3 regions of the Mesorhizobium sp. M0058 genome follow, and region 3 is predicted to be linked to each of the others. Evidence: predicted binding sites of a transcription regulator. Region 3 holds the regulator's gene; each other region holds the start of a gene.
What was found. The regulator LexA, encoded in region 3, represses DNA repair genes until DNA is damaged. The targets are predictions, from matches to a motif close to TGTTCNNNNTGTGTTCNG.
Positions count from the first base shown of each region.

Region 1 (4,987 bases), on a different contig from region 3:
CTGGCGATGCGGTCGAGATAGGCCGGAGCGAAGTGGAAGGACAGGCAACGGTCGCCGGCGCCATGCTCATGCCCGCATTCATAGCAGGCGCCGACATTGCCGAGCAGGATCGCGCCCGGCGCCAGCATGGCGGCGCCCTGGCTGGTGCGGTAGCGGAAGGTGCCGCTGGTGACAGCGGCAACGCAGAAGGTGTCGTGCGCCTCCTCGAACGGGCGGTCGCCGGCGCCAGCCGTGCACAGCACGTCGCAGACATGCCAGCCCTGCCCCGATGCCAGCTTTTGTTCGCTCGTCGTCATGGCTTGAAAGATGGCAATTTTTCCCAAGCGCGACACCCGGTCGGGGCCTATCGCTTGCAGCCTCCTGACACAACGAAGGCAGCAAGTATGATCGGTACATCCTCCTTTGCCGAAGCGCTCCACAGCGACGGCCCCAATCCCGGCCTGGCTGAAAAGCTGGATCTCTACGGCCGCTTCGTCGGCGCCTGGACATTCGATGCCACGCGCCATCTCGAGGACGGCACGGTTTTCACCGGACGCGGCGAGGTGCATTTCGGCTGGGTCCTGGAAGGCAGGGCGATCCAGGACGTATGGATCCTGCCCGCACGGGATGCCGGCCCCTCGCCCTCGCTCGGCAAATGGACTTTCCATGGCACAACGCTGCGGGCCTATGATCCCGGCTCGGATGCCTGGCACATCTTCTGGAGCGACCCGCGCAACCAATACTACAGCCGCCAGCTTGGTCGCGCCGAAGGGGACACGATTGTGCAGGTCGGCGCCGACGGCACTGGTTCCTCGGTTCGCTGGAGCTTTTCGCGCATCACCAAGGACGGCTTCCGCTGGCTCGGCGAGCGTTCGCACGACGATGGCAAGACATGGCGTCTCGAAGTCGAGTTCCTGGCGCGCCGCGTCGCCCAGGACTGATGACGCAACATATTGCAAAAAAGGTGAAAAAACATACTTGACCATGTCTCGATCGGTGTCCGCGACACCAACGTTTCGAAGCCCTTCTACGATGCCGCGCTAAAGCCGCTCGGTTATTCTTGCCTCGGCCAGTCGCCAGGCTCACTGGGTTATGGTGCGCAAGCCGTCGCGCTGTGGGTGAACGACGCGGAGCGGCCAGTGCCATCGGACGAGAAGTTCGGTCTGCATTTCTGCTTTAGCGCGCCGACGAGGCAGAGTGTCGTCGCCTTCCATGCCGCCGCCTTGCGTGCAGGCGGCAGCGACAATGGCGCGCCGGGCCTGCGCGCCGACTATGGCGAGGACTATTACGCTGCCTTCATCGTCGATCCCGACGGCTATCGCCTGGAGGCCTATTGCAACGCTGCCGCCTAACATAGCCGGCGTCTCCGGTATCGGCATCTCAGACGGTTCCCACCGGGCAGGCTTTGCTCTACCACTATCGTGGCGCAGGGGTCCGGCCCGGCGGGAGGGGTCAGCGATGCCGAGTTTCGACAGCCTGTTCAACGCCTTCGTCACCATTCTGGTGACCATCGACCCGCCAGGTCTCGCGCCGCTCTTCCTCGCGGTGACACGCGGCATGAACCGCGAGGAACGTCAGCAGGTTTCGGTGCGCGCCTCGATCATCGGCTTCCTGGTGATGGCGCTGTTTGCGGTGGCCGGGGCGTCCATCCTGTCGGTGTTCGGCATCACGCTGCCGGCTTTCCGCGTCGCCGGCGGGTTTTTGCTGTTCTTCATCGCGTTCGAAATGGTGTTTGAGCGCCGCCAGGACCGCAAGGAGAAGATCGGCGACGTTGCCATCACCAAGGACATGATCCACAACATCGCGGCCTTCCCGCTGGCGATCCCGCTGATCGCCGGCCCCGGTGCGATTTCGGCGACCGTGCTACTGTCGGGCTCGTTTCAGGGTTTTGCAGCACAAGCGGCGCTGGTCGGCATCATCTTCGTCTGCCTTGCCATCACCTATCTGGTGTTCGTGCTGTCGGAGCGCATCGACCGCATCCTCGGCCAGACCGGCCGCTCGATCCTCACCCGCCTGCTCGGCGTCATCCTGGCCGCGCTTGCGGTTCAGTTCGTCGCGGATGGGATCAAGGCGCTGATGGCGGGGTGAACGGCAGCCCCTGCTCCCTGCTCCCTGCTCCCTGCTCCCTGCTCCCTGCTCCCTGCTCCCTACTCCACCGCCGTATCGACGACCTCGAAATCGTGGGTGATGACAGCCGTCTTGGCCAGCATGGCCGAGGCCGAGCAGTATTTCTCGATCGACAGGTTGATGGCGCGCTGGACCTTGTCGCGCGACAGCGCGTGGCCCGTGACGATGAAATGCATGTGGATGCGGGTGAAGACTTTGGGGTCGGTTTCGGCCCGGTCGGCGTCGAGTTCGACAACACAGTCCTCGATCGCCTCGCGGCCTTTTTCGAGGATGTGGACGACATCATAGGCCGAGCAGCCGCCGGTGCCGATCAGCACCAGTTCCATCGGGCTCGGACCCGGCGTCTTGCCTTCCGGCCCGGAGGCGGTTCCCAGCACAACCTTGTGGCCGCTGCCGGACTCGCCGACGAAGGTGCGCTCCTCGACCCATTTGATCCGTGCTTTCACGGCAATCTTCCTTCAGAAAGCGTCACTGGCCGAAGACGACCGTGTGCATGATCCGCCCCGGCAGCAGCGTGAACACGCCGGCGCCGATCAGGGCGAAAACATACAGCGATATCATGACCCTGCGATGTTTGGCGACCCGATGCATATGCGCGTGCCAGACCGCCAGCGGCACGGCGATCAACACTAAAATCGACAAGAGATGGATCGGGCTGAACGGACCGACGAGGCGTATCTGCTGGATCCAGAAACTGGAGATGGCGACGACCAGCATCAGCGCCGCCCAGGTATAGCCGACGACACGATGACGCGTCGTGCCTTTCGGCAGCGCCAGTTGCGTAGCGCCAATGGCCAGCGCGGCAAGGGCCGCGAAGGCGTGCCATGGAATGGGAGGGCGCGCCGATAGAAGCGGTCCGAGCGACATCGCGCCCTCTCCTCAGATATCGCTGACTACCGTCAGCTCAGAACGGGATTTCGTCGTCCAGTTCGCGCGACGAGCCGCCGCCACCGCCGCCCTTGGAACCGCCGCCACCGCTGTTGCCGCCGCGGTTGAAGCTCTCATTGGGGCCAGACTGGCCGAAATCCGAGCCACGGCTCGCGCTGCCGCCGCCGGCGGCATAGTTGCCGACCTGACCGCCGCCCTCGCCGCGAGAATCGAGCATCTGCAGCTCGCCGCGGAATTTCTGCAACACGACTTCGGTCGTATACTTGTCGGCGCCGGTCTGATCCTGCCATTTGCGTGTCTGCAGCTGGCCTTCGACGTAAACCTTCATGCCCTTCTTCAGGTACTGCTCGGCGACCTTGGCGATCTGGTCATTGAAAATGACCACGTTGTGCCATTCGGTCTTTTCCTTGCGCTCGCCGGAGTTCTTGTCGCGCCAGCTTTCCGACGTGGCGATGCGGATGTTGACGACCGGGTCACCAGAATTCAGGCGGCGGATTTCAGGGTCCGCGCCGAGGTTGCCGACCAGAATGACCTTGTTGACGCTACCCGCCATGACAATTCTCCGCGCTCATCCGAAACAAATATCAAGTCGTTCACCTTACAGGCCGCGGACAATCCTGGCTTGCCGCGGCTGGCTTTTCCCACAAGGTTTTTGTTCCCTTTTCGTTCCTATACTGTTATCCACGGATTGTCAAGGAATGGCAGCAATCGCCGACGCGGGCGCGTGGATTTAGCTGACACGCAGGGGCGAGAAGCGGTGTCGTCAGCGCCGTTTTTTAACTGGTCGCAACGGACCGAAAAAGCCGCTCCACTCCATGCCCATGCCATGGGCGCGCTGTGCGATCACGGTTGGCGCCGACATCAGCCCGACTGCAGGTTCAGATTTCAGAGCCGGGTCATTCAGCAATTTCCCGATCGCGCGCCCGTGCCACCACACCTGAGCGACGAGCGCCGCTACCACCGCGATCAGGCCCCAGGTCCCCAATCCTTCGCCGAAGATGTAAATCCCGTATGGCGGCGATAGCGCCGTACCCAGCTTGGCCAACAAGGTCACGGCCACGAAACCGATGACGGCGATCGCTCCTATACCGAGTACGAGGCGGCGATAGAGCCTCAGAGCCTCGTTGAGGTTCTCGGCGGACGAAAGATCGACGTTGGAATTCATAAATACTACTCCTGCCTCGCGATGATCGGCCCATCTTGTTCCCCACGGCTTAGAGGCCCGGCAGGATCCAATCAATACGCGGCATTCAAAACACCCCTTGCCAAATCGATAAGTATCGACTTATGCTTTTGCCATGATCGAAGCAGAGATTTTTCGCGCCCTGGCCGACCCGACGCGACGCGCCGTCTACGAGCGGCTGACTTCCGGCGAGATGAGCGTGTCGGAGTTGCGCACCGGCATGAGCGTGTCGCAGCCGGCGGTGTCGCAGCACCTTGCCGTGCTGCGCGGCGCAGGCCTGGTCAGCGAAAGACGCGCCGGCCGCAACGCCTACTATCGCGCCGATCCGCAAGGGCTCGAGCCGCTGCTCGGCTGGATCGAACGCTACCGCGCATTTTGGCCGGAGCGCATCGAAAGACTGAAGGCCGTTTTGAAGGACATGGACCAATGACCGACGAAAAGCAGACGCAGACCGCCAAAGATGCCCTCGCCTTCGAATGCGATCTGCCGGACGCACCGGAAAAAGTGTGGCGGGCACTGACCGTGCCGGACCTCTTGGCGGAATGGATGATGCCGAACGACATCAATCCGGAAACCGGCAGCCGCTTTGCCTTTGCCGGGCCTGAGAAGCCGATCGAGTGCGAAGTGCTCGATGCCGAACCGGGGCGCCTGCTGCGCTATTCCTGGCGCGAGCGTTCCGGCGACGCCGACCGCGAGGAGCTGGAGAGCATCGTCACCTTCACACTCGCCCGCACCGTTTCCGGCGGCACGCATCTGCGCATCGTCCATGACGGGCTTGTCCTGACGCCTGCGGTCGCGATGGCCGGCGCC
Region 1 is NZ_JAMYUQ010000010.1:251,597-256,583, reverse strand. Features, by position in the region: gene NKJ75_RS19385 (helix-turn-helix transcriptional regulator) at 1-296, opposite strand, end outside; gene NKJ75_RS19380 (hypothetical protein) at 384-920, shown strand; gene NKJ75_RS19375 (VOC family protein) at 954-1,331, shown strand; gene NKJ75_RS19370 (MarC family protein) at 1,438-2,067, shown strand; gene NKJ75_RS19365 (OsmC family protein) at 2,127-2,552, opposite strand; gene NKJ75_RS19360 (DUF2306 domain-containing protein) at 2,575-2,973, opposite strand; gene ssb (single-stranded DNA-binding protein) at 3,011-3,547, opposite strand; gene NKJ75_RS19350 (ABC transporter ATP-binding protein) at 3,758-4,159, opposite strand; gene NKJ75_RS19345 (ArsR/SmtB family transcription factor) at 4,293-4,607, shown strand; gene NKJ75_RS19340 (SRPBCC family protein) at 4,604-4,987, shown strand, end outside.
Region 1: a site for LexA is predicted at 3,648-3,665, ahead of ssb (single-stranded DNA-binding protein). Genes of this name have one in related genera too.

Region 2 (4,987 bases), on a different contig from region 3:
CCCATTTGACGAAGGTCGGCTCCTTGAAGCTGGAATAGTAGGTGCCGTTGACCTCGATGCTCGGTACCTGGCGGGTGGCGTAACTCAGCTGTTTGGCCTTGGAAAGCTTGTCCGGGTAGAAGGACGTATCCCAGGGTTCGAAAGTCCAGCCGCCCATCCCGGCGCGGATCGTTCCTTGGCTGATCATCGTCTTCCTCCCAGTTCTAAAAATGCGGTCAGGCTATTTTTCCAACCGGTTTGATCATGTCGACCACGATCCATCCGGGACGGTGGGGATTGGCTCGGCGGCCCGTTTCGTGGAAGCCATAGGCCGTATAGATCTCGATGTTCCGCTCCATGCGCGAATTGGTGTAGAGCCGCACCTCCGGCACACCCCATAGCCCCGCCTGTTCCTGGGCGAAGTCGAGCAGCGCGGTACCGAGTTTCCTCCCCTGAAAAGGGGGGGAGACCGCGACGCTGAAGATCATCGCATGATCGGGGTGGCGCTCAATAACGATCAGCCCGGCGAGTTCCGCGCCGCTCTCCAAGAGCCAGACCTCGCCACGCTCGATGCGTGGCGCATAGTCCTCGGTGACTGGGATCGGCGGCGCGCCGAACAAGGGCGTGTAGTGCTCATAGGCGGTCTGCGTCAGCGAGACGACTCCGTCGAGATCACCGGCAAGCGCCTGTCGGACTGTCATTCAAAGCTCTCCAGGCGCCCGACCGGTCTGTCAGTTACTCCGCCGCTTCGCGCTTGCCTCCGGGCCGCCGCTCCAAAAGCTCCTTCAGGAACTGGCCGGTGTAGCTGCGCTTTTCGCGCACGATCGCTTCCGGTGTGCCTTGTGCCACCAGTTCGCCACCGCCATCGCCGCCTTCGGGGCCGAGGTCGAGCACCCAGTCGGCGGTCTTGATGACTTCGAGATTGTGCTCGATGACCACCACCGTGTTGCCCTGGTCGACCAGTTCGTGAAGCACTTCCAGCAACTTGGCGACGTCGTGGAAGTGCAGGCCGGTGGTCGGCTCGTCGAGGATGTAGAGCGTCTTGCCGGTCGCCTTGCGCGACAATTCCTTGGCGAGCTTGATGCGCTGCGCCTCGCCGCCCGACAGCGTCGTCGCCTGCTGGCCGATATGGATGTAGCCGAGGCCGACCTGCTTCAGCGTCTCCAACTTGTCGCGCACCCCGGGCACGGCGGCAAAGAAATCGACGCCTTCCTCGACCGTCATGTCCAGGACGTCGGCGATCGACTTGCCCTTGAACAGGACGTCGAGCGTCTCGCGGTTGTAGCGCTTGCCGTGGCAGACGTCGCACGTGACGTAGACGTCGGGCAGGAAGTGCATCTCGATCTTGATGACGCCATCGCCCTGGCAGGCCTCGCAGCGGCCGCCCTTCACGTTGAAGGAGAAGCGGCCCGGCTGATAGCCGCGGGCCTTGGCCTCGGGCAACCCGGCAAACCAGTCGCGGATCGGTGTGAAGGCGCCGGTGTAGGTGGCCGGGTTCGAACGCGGTGTGCGGCCGATCGGCGACTGGTCGATGTCGATGACCTTGTCGAGGAATTCGAGGCCCTCGATGCGGTCGTGATCGGCCGGATGCTCGCGCGAGCCCATGATGCGGCGCGACGCCGCCTTGAACAGCGTCTCGATCAGGAAGGTCGATTTGCCGCCGCCAGACACGCCGGTGACGGCGGTGAAGGTGCCGAGCGGGATTTCGGCAGTGACGTTCTTGAGATTGTTGCCGCGCGCGCCGACGATCTTCAGCCGGCGGTTTTTCTTGGCCTCGCGCCTGACACCGGGCGTGGCGACTTCGAGCGCGCCCGACAGATATTTACCGGTGATCGAGTTGGGATTGGCCATCACCTGCTGCGGCGTGCCCTGGGCGATGATCTCGCCGCCATGAATGCCGGCGGCCGGACCCATGTCGACGACGTAATCGGCATGCAGGATGGCGTCCTCGTCATGCTCGACGACGATCACCGTGTTGCCGATGTCGCGCAGATGCTTGAGCGTGTCGAGCAGGCGGGCATTATCGCGCTGGTGCAGGCCGATCGACGGCTCATCCAGCACATAGAGCACGCCAGTGAGGCCGGAGCCGATCTGCGACGCCAGACGAATGCGCTGGCTCTCGCCGCCCGACAGCGTGCCGGAATTGCGCGACAGCGTCAGATAGTCGAGGCCGACATCGTTGAGGAAGCGCAGGCGGTCACGGATTTCCTTGAGAACGCGCACCGCGATCTCGTTCTGCTGGTCGTTGAGATGTGGCGGCAGTTCGGTGAACCACTGGTCGGCCTTGCGGATCGACAGCTCTGTGACTTCGCCGATATGCTTGCCGGCGATCTTCACCGCCAGCGCTTCCGGCTTCAGCCGGTATCCCTTGCAGACCGGGCAGGGCGTCGCCGACATGAAGCGCTCGATCTCCTCGCGCATCCAGGCGGATTCGGTTTCCTTCCACCGCCGTTCGAGATTGGGAATGACGCCCTCGAACGTCTTGGTGGTCTTGTAGGAGCGCAGGCCGTCATCATATTGGAAGGTGACCTCGCGCTCGCCGGTGCCACGCAGGACGGCATCCTTTGCCTCTTCGGTCAGGTCTTTGAACTTGTCGCCGAGCTTGAAGCCATAGGCTTTGCCCAGCGCTTCCAGCGTCTGGGCGTAATAGGGTGAGGTCGACTTCGCCCACGGGCTGACGGCGCCGTCGCGCAGCGAGACGTTTTCGTCCGGCACGATCAGGCTGGCGTCGATGGCGCGCTGGTTGCCGAGGCCGTCGCAGGTCGGGCAGGCGCCGAACGGGTTGTTGAACGAGAACAGCCTGGGCTCGATCTCCGGAATGGTGAAGCCGGAAACCGGGCAGGCGAATTTTTCCGAGAACAGGATGCGCTCATGCGTCTCGTTCTTCGATTTGTTGACCGAGTCCTCGCCGGTCTGGCTGGCGTCGAGCGGCCGGTCGGCGAACTCGGCCACCGCCAGCCCTTCCGCCAGCTTGAGCGCCGTTTCGATGGAATCGGCAAGCCGTGTCGCCAGGTCGCCGCGCACGACGATGCGGTCGACGACGACATCGATGTCGTGCTTGTACTTCTTGTCCAACGCCGGCACATCGGCGATCTCATAGAAGACGCCGTCGACCTTGACGCGCTGAAAGCCCTTCTTCTGCAGCTCCAGCAGTTCCTTGCGATACTCACCCTTGCGGCCGCGCACGATCGGCGCCAGCAGGAAAAGGCGCGTGCCTTCCTCGACCGACAGCACCCGGTCGACCATCTGTGAAACCGTCTGGCTCTCGATCGGCAGGCCGGTCGCCGGCGAATAGGGGATGCCGACGCGCGCGAACAGCAAGCGCATGTAGTCGTAGATCTCGGTGACGGTGCCGACCGTCGAACGCGGGTTCTTCGACGTGGTCTTCTGCTCGATCGAGATGGCCGGCGACAGGCCGTCGATCTGGTCGACATCCGGCTTCTGCATCATTTCGAGGAACTGGCGCGCATAAGCCGACAGGCTCTCGACGTAACGGCGCTGGCCCTCGGCATAGATGGTGTCGAAAGCAAGCGACGATTTGCCGGAGCCCGACAGGCCGGTCATGACGATCAGGCTGTCACGCGGCAGGTCGAGATCGACATTCTTCAGGTTGTGTTCGCGTGCCCCGCGAATGGAAAGGTATTTATGGTCGGCCATCGCCGGTCGCCGCCTCAGGTCTGGTGTCAGTGGGATCGGCGGGTTTTCCCGGCCATTCCCTATGTAGGTATTTTTGCCGCCACGTCGAGAGACGCCACACTTCTCGACCAAAGCCGTTTAACCGTCTTTCGCGCGAAGGGGCAAGCGGAAAGAACAAAGACCGAACACGCTCCTGACAAAGCTGTGCAGAAACTGACAAGGGTGTTTCAGAAACTGACCCTGACGTAAGCTCCCGACGATCACATTTTCCGTAACCGGCTATTCAAGGTTGACGTCGTCGAATCGGGGGCGCACTCTGCCGGAGTCAACGGAGCCGGCCGTCTTTGATGGCCTCGCCGCCCATAGCGGCCTGCGAGACGCCGCAGGTTTTTGCGATTTGTGCTTCGGATTGACACCTGTCGCAACGGACATAGGAGCGGAGCATGACGCCACCGGATAGTCCCTTGAGGCTCCACCTGCTGGTGGAGCCGCGGCGGGCATAAGTGCCAGGTAGTTTCAAGGCATTGGAGTGTATGCGTCCAAACGAACGCATCGCGTCAGTCCAACAAACCACCCGACAAACCGTGACCTGCCGAATCCCACAAAAATCAGAGACGGCTAGTCGGATCGTCGGCTGAATGCCGCGAAGCATCCGAAATCAAAGTCGGTATAACACTACCGGCAGTTTGGATTTGGAATCCAAAAAAAGCCCCGACCGTTAGCGGAAGCAACGGCGGGGCTGTTCTTTTGCGAGGAAGTCGTCGGCGCAGGCTTTCTCTCCCGTATAGTAGCTGGGAGAAGGGGCTACCGGCGCGGCGGCTTGATCCCACCCGTGCCGACATCGACAGTGATGCTGCCGGAAATCCTGACATCGGTGTCGCCGATCTTGAACGTGCCGTTCTCGCCGGCAGGCAGCGCGTCGTCCGGCTCCGGCTGCGGCGCGGGCTTGGCGATGCGGTAGTCGCCGGTCACGCCGGGCAGGGCGCCTTTCCGCGACGTGCTGGTGCTGCCCCCGGCAAAGGCCATGCTCGATGTCGCCGCCGTGATGGCAATGGCTATGGTCAGTCTGTTCAGGTGGTAGCGCATGGCAAGACTATAGTGCCGCGCTCAAGGCGAGGCCAGACCAGCGGCGTTGAAATTGAGGGAACACCGGCCTGCATTCAATCCGCCGATCAGGCCGCCTCCTTTTTGCGGGTGTCGAACACATGGTCGACGAGGCCCCACTCCTTGGCCTCCTTGGCGGTCATGAAGAAATCGCGGTCGAGCGTGCGTTCGACCTCTTCATAGGTGCGGCCGCAATGTTGCGCATACAGTTCCGTCATGTGCCGTTTGGTGCGCAAAATGCCTTCGGCATGGCGCTGGATGTCGGAGG
Region 2 is NZ_JAMYUQ010000010.1:246,088-251,074, forward strand. Features, by position in the region: gene NKJ75_RS19315 (DUF72 domain-containing protein) at 1-187, opposite strand, end outside; gene NKJ75_RS19320 (GNAT family N-acetyltransferase) at 216-680, opposite strand; gene uvrA (excinuclease ABC subunit UvrA) at 715-3,636, opposite strand; gene NKJ75_RS19330 (hypothetical protein) at 4,420-4,641, opposite strand; gene NKJ75_RS19335 (ATP-dependent Clp protease proteolytic subunit) at 4,788-4,987, opposite strand, start outside.
Region 2: a site for LexA is predicted at 3,786-3,803, ahead of uvrA (excinuclease ABC subunit UvrA). Genes of this name have one in related genera too.

Region 3 (4,987 bases):
TCCGTCATGGCCCGCGCTCCGCCGCAGCCTTGCCGTGGCCGCCAACACGGAGCTCGACCGGGGCGTCGCCTTCCTGCTGGTGCCGGTTTTCCTGGCGGCCGGCGTCATCATTTATTTCTCGCTGGCCGGCGAGCCCGGCTTTGCGCAGCCAATCGCCATTGTGGTGCTGGCGACATGTTGCGCCCTCGCCACGCGATCGCGGCCGAGGACGCATCTGTTCTGCATGGCCGCGATGCTGTGCGCGCTCGGCGTCGTCGCCGCCAAAGTCGAGACTTGGCGCGCCGGAACGCAGATGCTCGGCTCCGAGATTCAGACACGGCTGACCGGCCGCGTCGTCAGTCTCGAACAGATGGAAAGCGGCCGCATCAGGCTGACGCTCGATGTGGTTTCGACCGCTTACCCCGAGCTGCGCTACGCCCCGGAGCGGGTCAGGCTCTCGGCGCGGACCGTTCCCGCCGATATGACCGCCGGCTCCCTGATCACCGGCTATGCCAGGCTGTTGCCGCCGACCGGTCCGGTGCGGCCGGAGAGCTACGATTTCTCCTTCGACAGCTATTTCACCGGTATCGGCGGCAGCGGCTTCTTTCTCGGCAATCCGAAAACCATTGCTACGCAGGGACCGCCGCCGCTGACCGCGCGGCTCTCCTCGGCAATCGAGAACGCGCGCGAAAACATTGCCGACCATATCAGGGGCAAAATCGGCGGCGCCGAAGGCGAGATTGCCGCGGCGTTGATTGTCGGGGTGCGCGCCGGCATCCCGGACGAGGTCAACGAAGCGATGCGGCGCACCGGCATCTACCACATCATCTCCATCTCCGGCCTGCACATGGCGCTGGTTGCCGGCACCATCATGGTGTTGCTGCGTGGCGCCTTTGCGCTGTTTCCCGATTTCTCTTCGCGCCGCCCAGTCAAGAAATATGCAGCAGTGGCAGCACTCGTCTCCATCGCCGCCTATCTCGTCATTTCAGGCGTCGTGGTTGCCGCCGAGCGCAGCTTCATCATGCTGGCGGTCATGCTTGTCGCCGTGCTGTTTGATCGCGCCGCACTCACCATGCGCAATCTGGCGATCTCCGCCATTGCCGTCATCCTGGTGTCGCCGCACGAGGTGGTCGGTCCCAGCTTCCAGATGTCGTTTGCTGCCACCGCCGCCCTTGTCGGCGCCTATGCCGGCTGGGCCGATTACCGCGCCGACAAGGTGAGAACGCCGCCGGCAAAGCGCTCCTTCGTCGGCTTCCTGTCGCGAAAATTCGCGCTGGCCATGGGCAGCCTCGCCATGACCTCGATCATCGCCGGCAGTGCAACCTTGCTGTTCGCCATCTGGCATTTTCAGCGTGTGTCGCCGCTCAGCCTGATCGCCAATCTGGCCGTGATGCCGATTGTTTCGTTGATCGTCATGCCTTTTGCCGTGCTCAGCGCACTGGCGATGCCGTTCGGCGCCGACGGGCCGTTCCTCTATGTGATGGGCAAGGGTCTGATGGCGATGATCGCTATATCGGCCTGGATTTCCGAGCGCTCGCCGGTCGACGCCGTCGGGCTGATCTCCATCCGCTCGGTGCTGTTGGTGGCGGTCGCCCTCGTCATCGCCACCATGGCCACCACCTGGCTCAGGTTGGCGGCCGTGCCTTTCGCGCTGGCCGGCCTGTTGACGGTGCCGCAGGTGCTTACGCCCGACGTGCTCATATCCGAGGATGCGCATCTGGTGGCCATGCCGATCGGTGGCGGCGAACTCGCCCTCAACCGCGAACGCTCCAACGAATTCACCACGGACAATTGGAAACGGGCGCTGCGGGCCGAAACCATTATCCCACCTGAGATTTTCGAGGCAACAGATACGCGGTTCGATCTCGATCCGCTCGATCTGCCGCCCGGCTCGCCCTTCTATTGCACCGGCGATCTCTGTATCGCCCGGCACCCTTCCGGAGCCATTGTGGCGCTTGCGAAAGACCGCAAGACGGCGCGGCCGGCCTGTGCCTTCGCGAGCCTGATCGTCATCGATGACGCCACCGCCTACAATCCGTGCCGCGACCCGCTGGTGCTGGTCGTGACGAAGAAACAGCTGGCCCGCGACGGCAGCGCCGCCGTCTTCTTCGATCCGCAATCGGCAGCTGCAGCGCCAACCATCCGCTTCGCCGTCGACAAGCCGTATCGCCCCTGGCACGAGCAACGCCGCTTCTCCCGCGAAGCGCGCGGCCTGCCGCCTTACAACCAGCGTGAAAAGTACAAACCCAAGCCGGCTCAGTAGCGCCGGATCAATCCGACAAGCTTGCCCTGCACCTTCACCCTGTCCGGTCCAAAAATGCGGGTCTCGTAGGCCGGGTTGGCGGCTTCCAGGGCGATCGAGGCGCCCTTGCGGCGGAAGCGTTTCAGGGTCGCTTCCTCATCGTCGACCAACGCCACCACGATCTCGCCGGGGCTGGCTGTGTCGGCATTGCGGATGATGACCGTGTCGCCATCGAAAATGCCGGCCTCGATCATCGAATCGCCCTTGACCTCGAGCGCGTAGTGTTCGCCGCCCATGATCATATCGGGCGGCACCGAGATCGAATGGGTCTGATGCTGGATGGCGTCGATCGGCACGCCGGCGGCGATGCGTCCCATAACCGGGATTGAAATCGCGGAAACGGCATCGTCATTGCCGGCCGACATCGAACGCGACGGCGAGCCCGGCTTGATCTGGCGGCCGAGACCGCCTTGGCCCATCGCGCCTTGTCCTTGGCCGCCTTGCCCTTGGCCGGTTTGACCAAGACTGCCCTGAATCACGCTCGGCGAAAACTTCCTCGCCGCATTGAGGCCTGGTGCGATCGAGTCGGGCAGCCGCAGCACTTCCAGCGCGCGCGCCCGGTTCGGCAGCCGGCGAATGAAACCGCGCTCCTCAAGCGCCGTGATCAGGCGGTGGATGCCGGACTTGGAGGCGAGGTCGAGCGCTTCCTTCATCTCGTCGAAGGACGGCGGGATTCCGCTCTCCTTCAGGCGTTCATGGATGAACATCAGAAGCTCATGTTGTTTGCGCGTCAGCATCGCGGCCCCCAAGGGTTCTGAAATCAGAATCAGAAAAAACAAACCCAGAACAAACACTATCTGTTCCAGTTGTGTTCCGCAACCTTTTAAAGTTTAATGAATGTGTTGACGTTTTGTTCAGCGTAACGTTCGGCGCTGCGGGCGCCGCCTGCGCCCATTTGCCGGCAACGGGTGAAACGAAGCCAAAGTGCCCTGCGCGTCGGCTACGACCGCCGCTTCCTTTTCGGACGGGGCTGCGCAGCATCCGCGCCGGGTTCGCTCTGGGCATAGACCTGCAGCGTGTAGCCGATGTGAGCGGTCATCAGAGTTTTCGCACGTTCGACGTCGCGATCGAGGGCCGCTTCCATCAGGGCGGTATGGTGTTCGATCGCCACGGCGTCGCGCAGGGCCGCCACGGCCTTCCGGTGTCCATCCGTGCGGCCGGCGGCGGCGCGCAGCGTCGGGACCAGACCCAGAAAGCGGTGATGGCGATGCAATTGGTCGGAAATCGTCGCATTGAAGCGCAGCAGCCAGCTGGATGTCGCGGCACTGAGCAGCGCCGCATGGAAGGCATCGTGTTTTTCGTACCACGCGTCGACCGCATCATCCGATGGATCGTCGAGAACAGACCCGCACCGTGAGAGACGATAGTGGGCGGCAACGACCGCGTCTTCCCACTCACGGTCGCCCTTCTCGATCGATTCCACCAGCAGGGGCAGTTCGACCACCAGCCGCGCACGCGCCAAATCCTCGAGCTCCGCCCGAGAGGCGGGAGCGACCGCAAACCCGCGGTTGCTGATGGCGGTCACAAGCCGTTCCGCCTCCAGCCGCGACAGCGCCTCGCGCAACGGCGTCCAGCCGATGCCGTAGGTGTTGCGCAGCGTGCTCAGCTTCAACGGCGCGGCAGGCGCCAGCCGGGTCGCAAGAATATCGCGCCTGAGCAGGCGATAGGCCACTTCCGTCTTCGAGGTCTGCTCGTCATCCAGCATCGTGATCCATCAGACATAAACGCTCGGCTGAGCATTATATATCAAAGCCTTTCAATGGGTGAATTATATATAATGTTTGACAGTTCAAGGGCGACCCCTCAAGATCGCCGGCATGTTTGGGCGGGCAGGCTCCGCCGCGCGCGTTTGTCCATGGAGGGGCGCCGAATCATGATGACACCCGATCTCGCTGCAATCGAAGCAATGGATGCCGCCGATCCGCTGCGCTCCATGCGCGAACGCTTTGTCTTGCCGCAAGGCGTGATTTATCTCGACGGCAATTCCCTGGGTGCCGCGTCACCAGCCGTCTTCAGCGAATTGCAGCAGGCCGCCACGCAGGAATGGGCGCACGACCTCATTCGCGCCTGGAACACGGCTGGCTGGTTCAACATGCCAGTGGAACTGGGAGATCAGCTCGGACGACTGATCGGCGCGGCTGACGGGCAGACGGTGGTCTGCGACACAACCTCGATCAACATCTACAAGCTGCTGCACGCAGCGCTCGGCATGCGGCCGGATCGGTCGGTCATCGTTGCCGAGGGCGACAGTTTCCCGACCGACCTCTACATGGCCGAAGGCGTCGCCTCCACCCGGCCGAGAACGCGGCTGCGGCTGGAGGGCGTCGACGCGGCCGCAATCGAGGAGCTGATCGACGACAGCGTTGCCGTCATCCTGGTCAACCACGTCAACTACAAATCCGGCCAGTTGCGCGACATGCCGGCGCTGACGCGCAAGGCACATGACGCCGGCGCGCTGATCATCTGGGATCTCTGCCACACCGCCGGCGCCTTGCCGGTCGAACTCGACCGTGCCAATGCCGATTTCGCTGTCGGCTGCACCTACAAATACCTCAATGGCGGCCCGGGCTCGCCGGCCTTCATCTACGCGGCCGAGCGCCACCATGGTGATATCAGGCAGCCGCTCAGCGGCTGGTGGGGCCATGCGCGGCCCTTTGCCTTCGAGCAGGGCTTTGCCGTCGGCAGCGGCATCCGCCGCTTCCTGTG
Region 3 is NZ_JAMYUQ010000009.1:229,858-234,844, reverse strand. Features, by position in the region: gene NKJ75_RS17700 (ComEC/Rec2 family competence protein) at 1-2,242, shown strand, start outside; gene lexA (transcriptional repressor LexA) at 2,236-3,018, opposite strand; gene NKJ75_RS17690 (GntR family transcriptional regulator) at 3,222-3,986, opposite strand; gene kynU (kynureninase) at 4,155-4,987, shown strand, end outside.